Bdellovibrio bacteriovorus: one gene and its partner. Each later gene encodes a partner of the first gene's protein in a complex. Links are inferred from orthologs where the notes say so. Each region holds a gene or a part of one and is shown in the gene's direction. Other genes may lie near its edges.

Evidence for each region.
Region 2: the proteins of uvrA (region 1) and mfd are in contact, whole or in part, in a crystal structure (PDB 4DFC), measured with the Escherichia coli proteins. The link is inferred for Bdellovibrio bacteriovorus from one-to-one orthologs.

The regions. Positions count from the first base shown.
Region 1 is NZ_LUKF01000002.1:11,812-17,419, reverse strand. The notes cover bases 1,571-4,728. They hold uvrA (excinuclease ABC subunit UvrA), read left to right. Parts: upstream 1,571-1,924; coding sequence 1,925-4,528; downstream 4,529-4,728. Other genes in these bases: AZI85_RS02880 (DUF475 domain-containing protein), read left to right, coding at 4,568-4,728; AZI85_RS02890 (hypothetical protein), read left to right, coding at 1,571-1,858. Also shown: AZI85_RS02895 (Fur family transcriptional regulator), read left to right, coding at 1-441; more of AZI85_RS02890, read left to right, coding at 587-1,570; more of AZI85_RS02880, read left to right, coding at 4,729-5,602. UniProt on the Escherichia coli protein: The UvrABC repair system catalyzes the recognition and processing of DNA lesions. UvrA is an ATPase and a DNA-binding protein. A damage recognition complex composed of 2 UvrA and 2 UvrB subunits scans DNA for abnormalities.
Region 2 is NZ_LUKF01000001.1:532,303-538,856, forward strand. Bases 1,229-5,332 are described here. They hold mfd (transcription-repair coupling factor), read left to right. Parts: upstream 1,229-1,607; coding sequence 1,608-5,132; downstream 5,133-5,332. Other genes in these bases: AZI85_RS02665 (NADH-quinone oxidoreductase subunit A), read right to left, coding at 1,229-1,486; AZI85_RS02675 (hypothetical protein), read right to left, coding at 5,129-5,332. Outside these bases: AZI85_RS02660 (complex I subunit 1/NuoH family protein), read right to left, coding at 1-1,114; more of AZI85_RS02665, read right to left, coding at 1,118-1,228; more of AZI85_RS02675, read right to left, coding at 5,333-5,884; AZI85_RS02680 (glycoside hydrolase family 3 protein), read left to right, coding at 6,066-6,554. UniProt on the Escherichia coli protein: Couples transcription and DNA repair by recognizing RNA polymerase (RNAP) stalled at DNA lesions. Mediates ATP-dependent release of RNAP and its truncated transcript from the DNA, and recruitment of nucleotide excision repair machinery to the damaged site.

The DNA.
Region 1 (5,608 bases):
GTTCATACGGAACAATTTGATGAGCCCGAGCTCAAACGTATTATCCGTGCCTTGAATCTAAAAGTAACAACTCAACGTATGGCGATTCTTAAAGCTTTGCACGATGGACGTCGCCACGTGACGGCTCAAGAGCTTTACGAAAAGCTCAATAAAGATCATCCAGATATTGGTTTTGCGACAGTGTATCGCTTCCTTCGCACTCTGACAGAGGGTAGTTTCGTGACGGAAGTGCGTATGGGCGGATTGCCAGCGCGCTACGAACTGACTCCCAAAGGTCACCATGACCACTTAACATGCGTGAAGTGCGGAAAGATCTGCGAGTTTGAAAACAAAGCGATCGAAGGCCTTCAAGAAAAAGTCGCGCATCAGTTCGGCTTTAAGCTGACTCACCATATCCTAGAGTTATACGGCGTCTGCCCCTCTTGCCAAACGAAGGTGTAATCCTGAAGGACCGAGAAATCGGTCCTTTTTCGTTTCGTAATATTGTCGTCTCAATTTGAGAATTACCGCTGCTATCTTAGGGAAACTTCAATAATTTTATGGGTTGGGGTTGCGAAGTGTTTCCGAAAGTCCGATAGGACTTTTGATGCGATTTCCGAAACAAGCCCTTATTTTATTTGTCGTGTTTTGTCTTGGTTTCAAGGGTGGGGATATCGTTGAGCTTGAAGGATATTTCAATGCTCGTTACTCTGCGAATTTTCTAAAATCCACAAAAAACGTAAAATTTGTGATGCCGCCGGGAACGCGTGCGCGTATCGAAGAAACTAAAAAGTTTAATTCTGGAAATTACGGTTTGAAAGTGGAGCTGACATCTGGCCCTCATAAGGGTGAGTCCGTCTGGGTTTACTACAACACTGCAAATCCATCGATGAAACTGTATCCGAGCGAAGAAGAGATGAAGCAGAATGCTTCGACGGAAACTGTAGAAGTAGCGACGCAAGTGAAGACGACAAAGGAAACGCCAGCGCTGCGTGTTCCCGCTACGGAGACGGCAGAAAAAGTGATCGAAAATGTCTCTCAAGCCAATCGTGTCGTGCAAGAGCAGGGAAAAGCGGGCGGACCTTGTTCAGATTGTGAAGTCGCGCAACTGACTTCGCGAGGAGAATCCGTCACTCCTATCGGGGCTCCGGAAGGCCTCGTCAATTGGACGGCAAAGCCGACACAGGATTCTCCGGTGATCAACCCGCCCACACGCACGGTGAATCCTTATGGCTTGCGTTCGGTGCGCTGCTCATCCAAGCAGGGTGGTTACGACGTTTGCTCTTACGGCGACGATCCGACTCCGGGTAAATTTAAATTCTATAATCGCGGACCGAATAAAATCGTGAGCAGTGGTGAATCGCGCATGCGTGAGTGGAGTTTTGATTTTGAAGCCGGGGCTCGTCAAAGCCTGGGTTTTTCGATCAGTGATATGCCAAACTCCACTATCAGTCAGACACAAGAAAGTTATATCGTGCTTTTGCCGCGAAAAACTTTGCCGCACATCCGTGTGGAAGGAAATAAGCAAATCGTCACGTTACCTACCGGTGAAACAGTGACATTCAATACTCAAACTAAAGAAGTTATTGGTGGTGTGCTTTCAGAGACCGGGGCCTTGACCTCGGGAGGAAAAGCCTTGAATCCCGCAAAGATCTCTTACAGCGGTAACGGTGTGATGGTTCGTGTGGATCGCGTAGGCGAAGAACCGCGCCTTCAACGCAATGGCACTGCGACAATTAGCAAACAAGGTCGGTCCTGCAAAGTACCCGTGGTGGATTTGTGGCCTGATCAATCCAGCAGCTCCTCGGCTCGCTTTAAATACTTCTCGGACTCTGATTTTGACGCTTATATCAAGCGCAAATGTGGGTTTGGCTTATAATAGAAGCACTGCATTTCAACGACTGGCCCTTGCTGTTCTTCACCCCTCATCCTAGAATGAGGGCTTATGTCGCATGCTGAAGAAGACGGAATCATAGTAAAAGGCGCCAAGGAACATAACCTCAAGAATGTCAGTGTGACTATTCCCCGAAATAAGATCACTGTCTTCACGGGCCTCAGTGGCAGTGGAAAGTCGTCCCTGGCTTTTGACACGGTCTACGCTGAAGGACAGCGCCGTTATGTGGAAAGTCTTTCGGCCTATGCGCGAAACTTCCTTGAACAGTTAAAAAAACCCGAAGTGGACTCTATCTCGGGATTGTCTCCCGCTATTGCTATCGATCAAAAATCCGTCAGCACAAATCCTCGATCGACTGTTGGAACCGTGACAGAGATTTACGACTATCTTCGTTTGCTTTATGCAAAAGTAGGTATTCCTGAATGTCCTATTCATCATATTCCGGTCAGCAGCCAAACGCCGCAGCAGATTATTGAAGACGTGATGAAAAAGAGCATGGGCACAAAGTTCTATGTTCTAGCTCCCATGGCCTCTGGAAAAAAAGGGGAGTTCTTAGCCGAGTTCCAACGTTGGGCAAAAAAAGGTTTCGTGAAAGCCAAGGTCGATGGAAAGATGATCGACCTTGATAAAGCCACGAAATTAGCGAAAACCAAAACCCATGATATTGATTTGGTGGTCGATCAGTTGATCTTGAAAGACACCCTGAAGCTTCGTTTAGCTGAAAGTATCAATACGTCACTGGGCATGGCCAATGGCCGCGTGATTATTGAAACTTTAGATGGAGAGCGCACAGCGTATTCCTTGCACTCGGCCTGTCCTCAGTGTGGATACAGCTTCCCGGAAATTGAACCGCGTATTTTCAGCTTCAACAATCCTCGCGGAGCCTGTGAGACTTGCAACGGCTTAGGCACTTTGGATTTGGAAGAAGAAGAACAGTTTTCTGATTCTGAGGTCGGTGGCAAGAAGCTTGATAAGGTCGTTTATAAATACAAAGGTAAAAAGACTTCTGACGAGGATGATGAAGAAGGCGAAGAAATGGTTTTGAATGCGTGCCCTGATTGCAAGGGAACGCGTTTAAAGCAAGAGGCGCTTAACATCCGGGTCGGTGAAAAAACTATCGCAGAACTTGCCGATTTAAGCTCGGTGGAATTGCGCGAGTGGATTTCTAAAATCAAATGGAAATCCAAAGATCAATTGATCGCCGAAAAAATCGTAAAACAAATCGTGTCGCGCTTAGATTATCTTGTGCGAGTGGGAACGTCTTATCTTTCCTTAAGTCGACCGGCGCGAACTTTGTCGGGCGGGGAAGCACAGCGTATTCGTCTAGCGACTCAAGTGGGCTCTTCATTGATCGGTGTCTTGTACGTGATGGACGAACCGAGTATCGGTCTTCATCCGCGGGACCACCATCGTTTATTAGATATTATCGGCGAACTTAAAGATCGTGGAAATACAATCTTACTGGTTGAGCATGACGAAGACACCATCCGCTATGCTGACTTCGTTGTCGATCTAGGGCCTCGTGCGGGAGTTTTGGGCGGTCAGATGATGGCGCAAGGGACTCCGCAAGAGTTGGAAAAAAATCCGAACTCTTTAACGGGTAAATACCTTAAAGGAGATGTGCGCATCCCCATTCCTAAAGAGCGCCGTAAAGGGAATGGTGATTTTTTAAAAATCACGGGCGCTACAGGGAATAATCTTCGCAACGTGGATCTTTCCATTCCTTTGGGAACTTTCACGGCGGTCACCGGAGTTTCTGGATCAGGCAAAAGTACTTTGATCATCGACACTCTTTATAAAATTTTAGCGCAGCACTTTTATAAAGCGTTGGCGCAACCGTCGCCGTATAAAAAAATCGAAGGTTTAGATAAAATTGATAAAGTCATTGATATCAATCAACGTCCGATTGGTCGAACGCCTCGTTCAACACCAGCGACGTACGTCGGTTTATTCCCGATGATTCGCGATCTGTTTGCCAATCTTCCTGATTCTAAGTTGCGCGGGTATGAACCGGGCCGCTTTAGTTTTAACGTGAAGGGTGGACGTTGCGAAACCTGTATGGGTCATGGGCAAATCCGTGTCGAGATGCACTTCCTAAGTGATGTGTTCGTGACCTGTGATACGTGCCAAGGACGCCGTTACAACCGCGAGACTTTGAATATTAAATATAAAAACAAATCCATCGCCGACGTTTTGGAAATGAGTGTGGCCGAAGCTTTAGAGTTTTTCCGCAACCACACGCAAATCTATCGCAAGCTAGAAACCTTGCATCGCGTAGGTTTGGATTACATGACCTTAGGACAAAGCTCGACGACTCTTTCTGGCGGTGAAGCGCAACGTGTGAAGCTGTCAAAAGAGCTTTCTCGTCGCGGGACAGGAAAGACACTGTATATTCTAGATGAGCCTACGACAGGTCTTCACTTCGACGATGTTCGTAAGCTTGTTGAATTGATTCAAGAGCTGGCGGATGCTGGCAATACGGTGCTGGTCATCGAACACAATATGGAAGTCGTTAAAACGGCCGATCACGTGATTGATTTGGGACCGGATGGTGGTAAAGGCGGCGGTTTGATTGTCGCGACCGGGACACCTGAACAGGTTGCCAAAGTTTCTGGCAGCGAGACCGGGAAATTCCTAAAACCGGTTCTTAAATAAGGCTTGATTCTTCGCCCAGAATCGACGAATTTTTGGAGCATGAAATACTTCACAGGCTCCTTTGCATTTACGATTCTGGGACTTATTGCGTCCTATTTTGTTGGTCATTATTACGGTGGAACGGTGGGCGCAGGTTTAAGCGCTCTGTTCATCGCTTTCATTTTGGCTATTCTTGAAATCTCTCTTTCTTTCGATAACGCGATTGTTAACGCCGTCGTCCTTAAAGAAATGACTCCGGTATGGCGTCATCGCTTTTTGACGTGGGGGATGTTGATTGCTGTTTTCGGTATGCGTTTGGTGTTCCCACTTTTGATCGTGACCTTCATGGCGCACGTCAGCCCTTGGGAAGCCTTGGTCATGGCGGCAACAAGACCCGATGATTACGCTCAATTGATGTTAGGGGCGCATTTGGAAGTGGCAGCCTTTGGTGGCGCTTTCCTTTTAATGGTGGCATTGAAGTACTTCTATGATGAAAGCAAAGACTTGCACTGGATCCCAGTGATTGAAAAGCCGACAGCTTATTTGGGGAGTAAAGTCGAAGCGATTGAAGTGGCGTTAAGTCTTATCATCTTGGCGATCATTTCTCAGTTCCTTCCTGATGATGAATCTTTGCGCTTTATCAAAGCCGGCATGGCGGGTCTTATCACTTACGTGATCGTGGATGGTATTGGTTCCTGGCTTGAAGCTTCAGACGATCAAATGAAGGACGTGCATAAGGCAAGTGCCGGTATGTTCTTGTACCTGGAAGTTCTAGATGCCTCTTTCAGTTTTGACGGTGTTGTCGGTGCCTTCGCGATCACGCACAATCTTTTCATTATCATGATTGGTTTAAGTATCGGTGCTTTCTTCGTACGTAGCTTGACGATCATGTTCGTAGAAAAAGAAGCATTAACGAAGTTTGCATTCTTAGAGCATGGCGCCTTTTACGCGATTGGTTTATTAGCCATGATCATGTTGTCAGATCCGTTCCTGCACATTCCAGAGTGGATCACAGGACTGAGCGGTGGAGTCATCATCGTGACTTCATTCATCTGGTCTTTAAAGAAAAACGAAAAACAGCTTAAAGCTCACTAGGTAATA
Region 2 (6,554 bases), on another replicon or contig:
TTGCTAGCGCCCAAGGAAGCAAAGTCTTCCAACCGAAATCCATCAATTGGTCATAACGGAAGCGTGGAAGCGTCCAACGAACCCAGATGAAAACCCACAAGAAGAATGCAAACTTGATATTGAAAACAAGGAAGTGGATCAATGCCACCAAAGCACTTGCCCAGCCCGCAGAAGACGTTACCGAAGCCGCCCACTCTTGAACTTGTTCAACGGATACGTACGGAATACCGTAACCACCGAAGAAGAACAAAGCCATCAAGCCTGAGGCGATCATCATGTGACCGTATTCACCGATGAAGAACATGTTGAATTTGAAGCCGCCGTACTCTGTATGGAAACCGGCAACAAGTTCAGATTCACCCTCTGCCAAGTCGAATGGAAGACGATTTGATTCGGCAAATGCTGTTGTGAAGAACAAAAGAGCTGCCAATGGTTGATAGAAAATCCCCCAGTTTGGAAGCCAACTTGCAGTGATTGTGTGACCCAAGAAGACGAATTGAAGGGGACCTTGTTGAGCCACCGTCATGTCTTGAAGGTTGAACGTACCGTAAAGCATGATCACGCCCACGATAGAAAGACCCAAAGCCAACTCGTAAGAGATTGTTTGCGCCGAAGCACGAAGAGCACCCATCAAAGAGTACTTATTTCCTGAACCCCAACCCGCCATCAACAAAGTGTAAGCAGCCAAAGAAGAAACACCCAAGATGAATACGATACCAACGCCGATATCATAACCTTGAACCAAGAAAGTGTACGGACCCCAAGTAGATCCAAACATTTCAAATGTTCCTACTTGAATCGGTGTCGACATTGGGATGGCAGAGAACGCCACCGCACCTGGAATCAACGCAAATACCGGAGCTGCATAGTACAACAATGGTTTTGCGGTATCTGGAACGAAGTTTTCTTTCGTCAAGAATTTCACAGCGTCAGCCAAAAGTTGCATCAAGCCCAAAGGTCCTACGCGGTTGGGTCCCAAACGATTTTGAATGAATGCGGAACCACGGCGCTCTAGCCATACAAGAATAGGAACTGCTTGAACCATCATCAAAAAGATGACGACAAGTTTTAAACCGTTAACGGTAATTTCAAAAAGATCTTTACCCATTCCCATTGATTAGTCCCATTCCAATGCTTTTGATTTTACTTCCCAGAAAAGTCCGAAGATGAAAATTCCGATGAAGACCATCATCGAAATAAGCACGAACAGACCTTGTCCTGATGATAAGAAATCACGGAAAGAAGTTGCCCATGGATACATGAAAATGATCTCGATATCGAAAAGGATGAAGAGGATCGCAGTAAGATAATACTTTACTGAAACCTTTGTATCTTTCTTATCAAGAGCAGGAATACCGCACTCGTAAGGCTCGTACTTGATAGAGTTATAAACGGGTTTGCCGCCTGTTTTGGACGCGACCCATACTAAAAATGCTCCGAATAGAGCGATGAAGATGACGATGAAAATGACTCCACCGAGTGGCACTGTACCCCTCCAAAGTTGTCGTTATTATTTGGATTTCAATTAGTTATATATGTGTCGTCTGTGAAAACCAAGAAATATGAATGGAAACAAGGCGATAAGCATGGCAAGATGAGCCCACCGAATGAAAGCCGAAATGACTCATACAAGGCTTGAATCCATCCTGGAAAGGGCCTTCGAAACAACACGCGGAAAAATTCAAGTGACCGGAGCTGCATCTCCGCTCGCGCTTGCTTACTTTTTGTCGCAGACTTACTCTAAAAAAATCAACAGCTTGCCGCACTTAGTTGTTGTTAGCAGTCTTTCCGAAGCGAACAAACTTCAGCAGCTTTTAGAGTTCTTTGACCCATCTCGTCACAGCACGATTTTACCTGCTTTCGATGTTTCACCTTATTCCGGTCTTTATCCAAACTCGAGAGTCGTTAGTGATCGCGTTCGATTCTTGTCTCGAGCCCAACAAGCGAAGGCTGGAGAAATCTTCATATCTGTTTCTGACGCGCTGACACAAAAGACTTTGCCGGTGAAAATCCTGAAAGAATATTCGCGTCTTCTAAAACCCAGCGACGAACTTCCTGAAGACATCGCAGAGTATTTAAACTCGCTTGGCTATTCTTCAGCACCGATGGTGGAAGATAAAGGTCAGTATGCTTTGCGCGGAGGTATCGTTGATATTTTCCCGCCGACAGAAGATGAACCGGTTCGCTTAGATTTATTCGGCGATCAAATTGAGTCTATTCGTCACTTCAATGTTTCAGATCAACGAAGCACCGATGAAGTTGCTTCATTCGTCTTAACTCCAGCGCGCGAGATTCTTTTCCGCGATGAAAATCACGAAAGACTTTTGCAAAGAGTCCGCGCGATGATTGATGGCCGCGAGGTTGATAAGGCCGAGGCCGAAGAAACTCTGCGCTCTTTGGTTTTAAAAAACTCATTCCCTGGAATTGAATTCTTACTTCCCTACTTTTATGGAGAACTTGCTAGTCCGCTAGAACATTTTTCATCTGCGGTGAATGTATGGTTTTTAGATCCGATTGAAATTTCCAGATGGACAGATGAAGTTTGGGCCGAGATTAAAGCGGACTACGCTTCAAGCACGCAACACGTGATTCGACCTGAGTTGGAATTACTTTACTCTCCATTTGAAACTTTAAGTTTCCCTGCCGGATCGCGCGAAGTTTATTTCTCTTCATTAGAATATTTAGAAAACGCCGAGACCAGCGAAGATGGCAGAGTCGAATATCGTACGGCACTGACTCAAGACTTCACGAACCTAAGTTTAAATAACGCCGTTGGCTCTGAGATGTGGCTGCAGGCGGCTACCAACAAGCTGAACAAATGGCGTGACGACGGTTATCGCATTTTCATTGGTACGAAAAATCAATCCCACATTGAGCGCTTAAAATTAATCTTTGATAAGCTGGGTCTGAAGGTCGCACGCGCGAATGAAGATGAGTATCGTTGGGATTCTTGGTTGATGGAGCAAGACAGTGCCACTCATCTTGTTCACGTTATTCCTCGCTATCTGACTGAAAGCCTTCGTCTAGACGAAGAAAAAGTTATTTTCCTGCGCGATGAAGACTTCTACGGAAAGAAGCAGCGTTCTCGTGAATCTTCCGGTGCGCAAGACTTTCAAAAGCAAGCCAAGCGCCTGGCGTTCGGTGATTTAAAACCGGGCGATCTTGTTGCCCACGTTAAACATGGTGTGGGTCAATATGAAGGTCTTAAGATCATGAATATTGGCGGGGTCGAGTCTGAGTACATTCAGGTCGGCTACAAGGATAAGGATAAACTTTATCTTCCTGTTTACCGTGTGGGCCAACTACAGAAATTCTCTGGCGCGGCAAGCACAACAATTCTTGATAAACTGGGTGGCACCGCTTGGGAAAAGACCAAAGCAAAGGTTAAAGCCCACGTTCGCGATATCGCGGCTGATCTTTTGGCTCTTTATGCGAAACGGGCTGAGCTTCATCGTCCGCCTTTTGTGTTTAAAGATAGTGAAATTCAGATGTTTGAAAACAGTTTCCCATATGAGGAAACTGACGATCAAATGCGCGCAATCAACGACATCATGCGCGACTTAAAATCCACAAAACCGATGGATCGTTTGGTCTGCGGCGATGTGGGTTTTGGTAAAACCGAGGTCGCTATGCGCGCGGCCTTCTTTGCTGTGCAAGCTCGTCGTCAAGTCGCTTTACTCGCTCCGACAACTGTCCTTACATTCCAGCACTTTGAAACTTTGAAAAAACGTTTTGAAGGTTGGCCGGTGGATATCCGAGTTTTAAATCGCTTCGTAACTCCATCGGAAGTCAAAAAGACTTTGCAGGATCTTAAAGACGGCAAGGTTGATATCATCGTCGGAACACATAAGTTATTAGGATCAACAATTCAGTATAAAGACTTAGGTCTTCTGATTGTCGATGAAGAGCAAAAGTTCGGTGTTACTCATAAAGAGAAAATTAAAAAGATGAAGGTCAGCGTTGATACTTTGACCTTGTCGGCAACGCCCATTCCTAGAACTTTGAATATGGCCTTGGTGGGAATTCGCGACTTGAGCTTGATTAACACGGCTCCGGTCGATCGTTTGCCAACGCGTACCTTTGTCACAAAGTTTGATGAAGAGACGATTCGTAAAGCGATCACCGCTGAAATTTCTCGTGGTGGCCAGATTTATTTTATTCACAATCGTATTGAATCTATCTACGGGTTGGCGGATGAAATTCGCAATATCGTTCCCGAAGCACGTATTCGTATCGGTCACGGCCAGATGGAAGAGCACGAGCTTGAAAAAACCATGCTTGCCTTTTTCCATCACGAAATCGACGTCCTTATTTGTACTGCGATTGTCGAATCAGGAATGGACGTGCCAAGAGCGAACACGATGTTCATCGATTCCGCGCACATGTTTGGGCTGTCTCAGCTTTATCAATTGCGTGGCCGCGTAGGTCGAAGCAAAACGCGCGCTTATTGTTATCTGATGATGCCGCGAAATCGCAAACTCGATAAAGAGCAGCAAGAGCGCTTAAAGATCATTCAAGAGAACACCGCTTTGGGTAGCGGTATTAAGATTGCGCAGTACGATCTTGAGCTTCGCGGCGCCGGAAATATTCTGGGCGAAGAACAATCCGGTCATATCAACTCTGTCGGTTATGAAATGTACATGGATCTTCTAAATGAAGCGTTGGCTGAAGCTAAAGGCGAAGCCGTCGACGACATGGAACTAGATCCAGAAATCAACTTGCGCATCCCTGCGATGATTCCTGATAACTATATTTCAGATATTCGCATCCGCCTTAGCTACTATAAGGCCTTGGCAGATATTACGTCGAACGAAGATTTGGATCGCATCGAAGAAGAATTGCGCGATCAGTTCGGCGCTATCCCTGAACCGACTGTGAACTTGATGGGCTTGATGTTAATTCGCCGTCAATGTAAAGAGTTGGGTGTACGCGATATCAGCGCTGGCGTAAAATCTGTTTCGTTGATCTTCACTGAAAAAACAAAATTGAAACCAGAGACGGTAATTCAATTGGCGGTTCGTGAAAGTAAGAAATATTCTTTAACTCCGGACAATCGCTTGAATATCAAGCTGCCGAATATCTCATGGTCTGCCGTTCACGAAGAACTCGAGACTCTTTTGAAGCTAATTTAAAATTCTAAGCGAAGACCGGCGCCGTAAAGAAAATCCGTCGTCGTGTCGGGATCATCTTCTGCTGAAGTGGCGGCATATTGTGTGGCGTACACATCGATAAAAGTATTTTCTAAACCCCAGTTAAATGTGGTTTGCTTTGCGGTTTGATAATCCAACCAATCAAGCTGCAACAAAAATCCGATGGTGTAATTAAATCCCATTTGTGTTGTCGCCGAAAAAGAATCTGTTGGCGATGACTCTGAAAGACCCATTTGCCAGATATTCAGTCCCAGATAAGGGGCTACGTAGGGCTCGGCCATAAAGTTATCGGCAACAAATTTTAATCCAATTCCGTACTTAGTAACTTCTAAAGAACGATCAGAGCCCGAACGATTGTCTTCAATTTTACCCATGCCATAGTCTAAACCCAGCGCCAATGCGCCTAAGGCAAAATTATATTTATAATCAATACTCACACGGATCAGGGGAATGGGATCAGTCCCAAAAAGATCGCCGTAACTTAAATTATCTAAAGTCGAGATATAGTTTTTTAGATCCAGGCCTTCGTAATCAACACCGAAATACATGCCGTGGGTCTCGCGTCGTTCCTTGTAAGGCGCAAGGTTGTCTTGAACAACTTCGACTTCCACTAACGGAACATTTTCATCTTGAGGTGTCGACGGAAGAGCTTCTTCTTGAGCGAAAGACAACGATCCCGCAAGGACGGCAAGAACGAAGCAGACTTTGGATATCAGACTTAGGTGCAATTTCATGTTGTCTCGCAAATATCGCCTACCTTCAAAAGTGGCGAATGATATTCTTTTATCTATGAGCAAGTATATCAGAGATTTAAATCGAATTTTGAGTGTTACTCTGCTCGCGCTTCTCTTTCCCTACCTTGTGCTAGCTGCCCCGACCACCCTTACACAAATAATCGATAAAAAGATTGCCGCCATGACGGTTGAAGAAAAAGTGGGACAGCTTTTTATCGTTGGATTTCCACAGAAAACTGTCACTCCTGATTTGGAAAAATTCATCGCTGCCAATAAGCCGGGTTCATTTTTACTTTTCAAAAGAAACATTCTTTCTATTGAACAAATCAGAAATTTGAATACGCAGTTGTATCGAACAAGCTTTAAGTATTCAAAGCTTCCGCCCTTGATCTCTATCGATCAAGAAGGTGGGTCTGTCTCTCGTTTACCTATTTATCCCGCTCCACCAAATGCTTTGGCCATTGGGCAAACACAGTCGCCGTTGCTAGCGGAAGAAATGGGTTATCAAACAGGACTCTTTTTGCGCGAAGTCGGATTCAACATGAATCTTGCACCGGTGCTAGATGTGACCGATCCCTTAAGTGGGAGCTTCATCGGTGTAAGATCTTTTGGATCAGATCCCGATGTTGTGAGTGAGCTGGGTGTTGCCTACTCTAAAGGTTTATTAAAA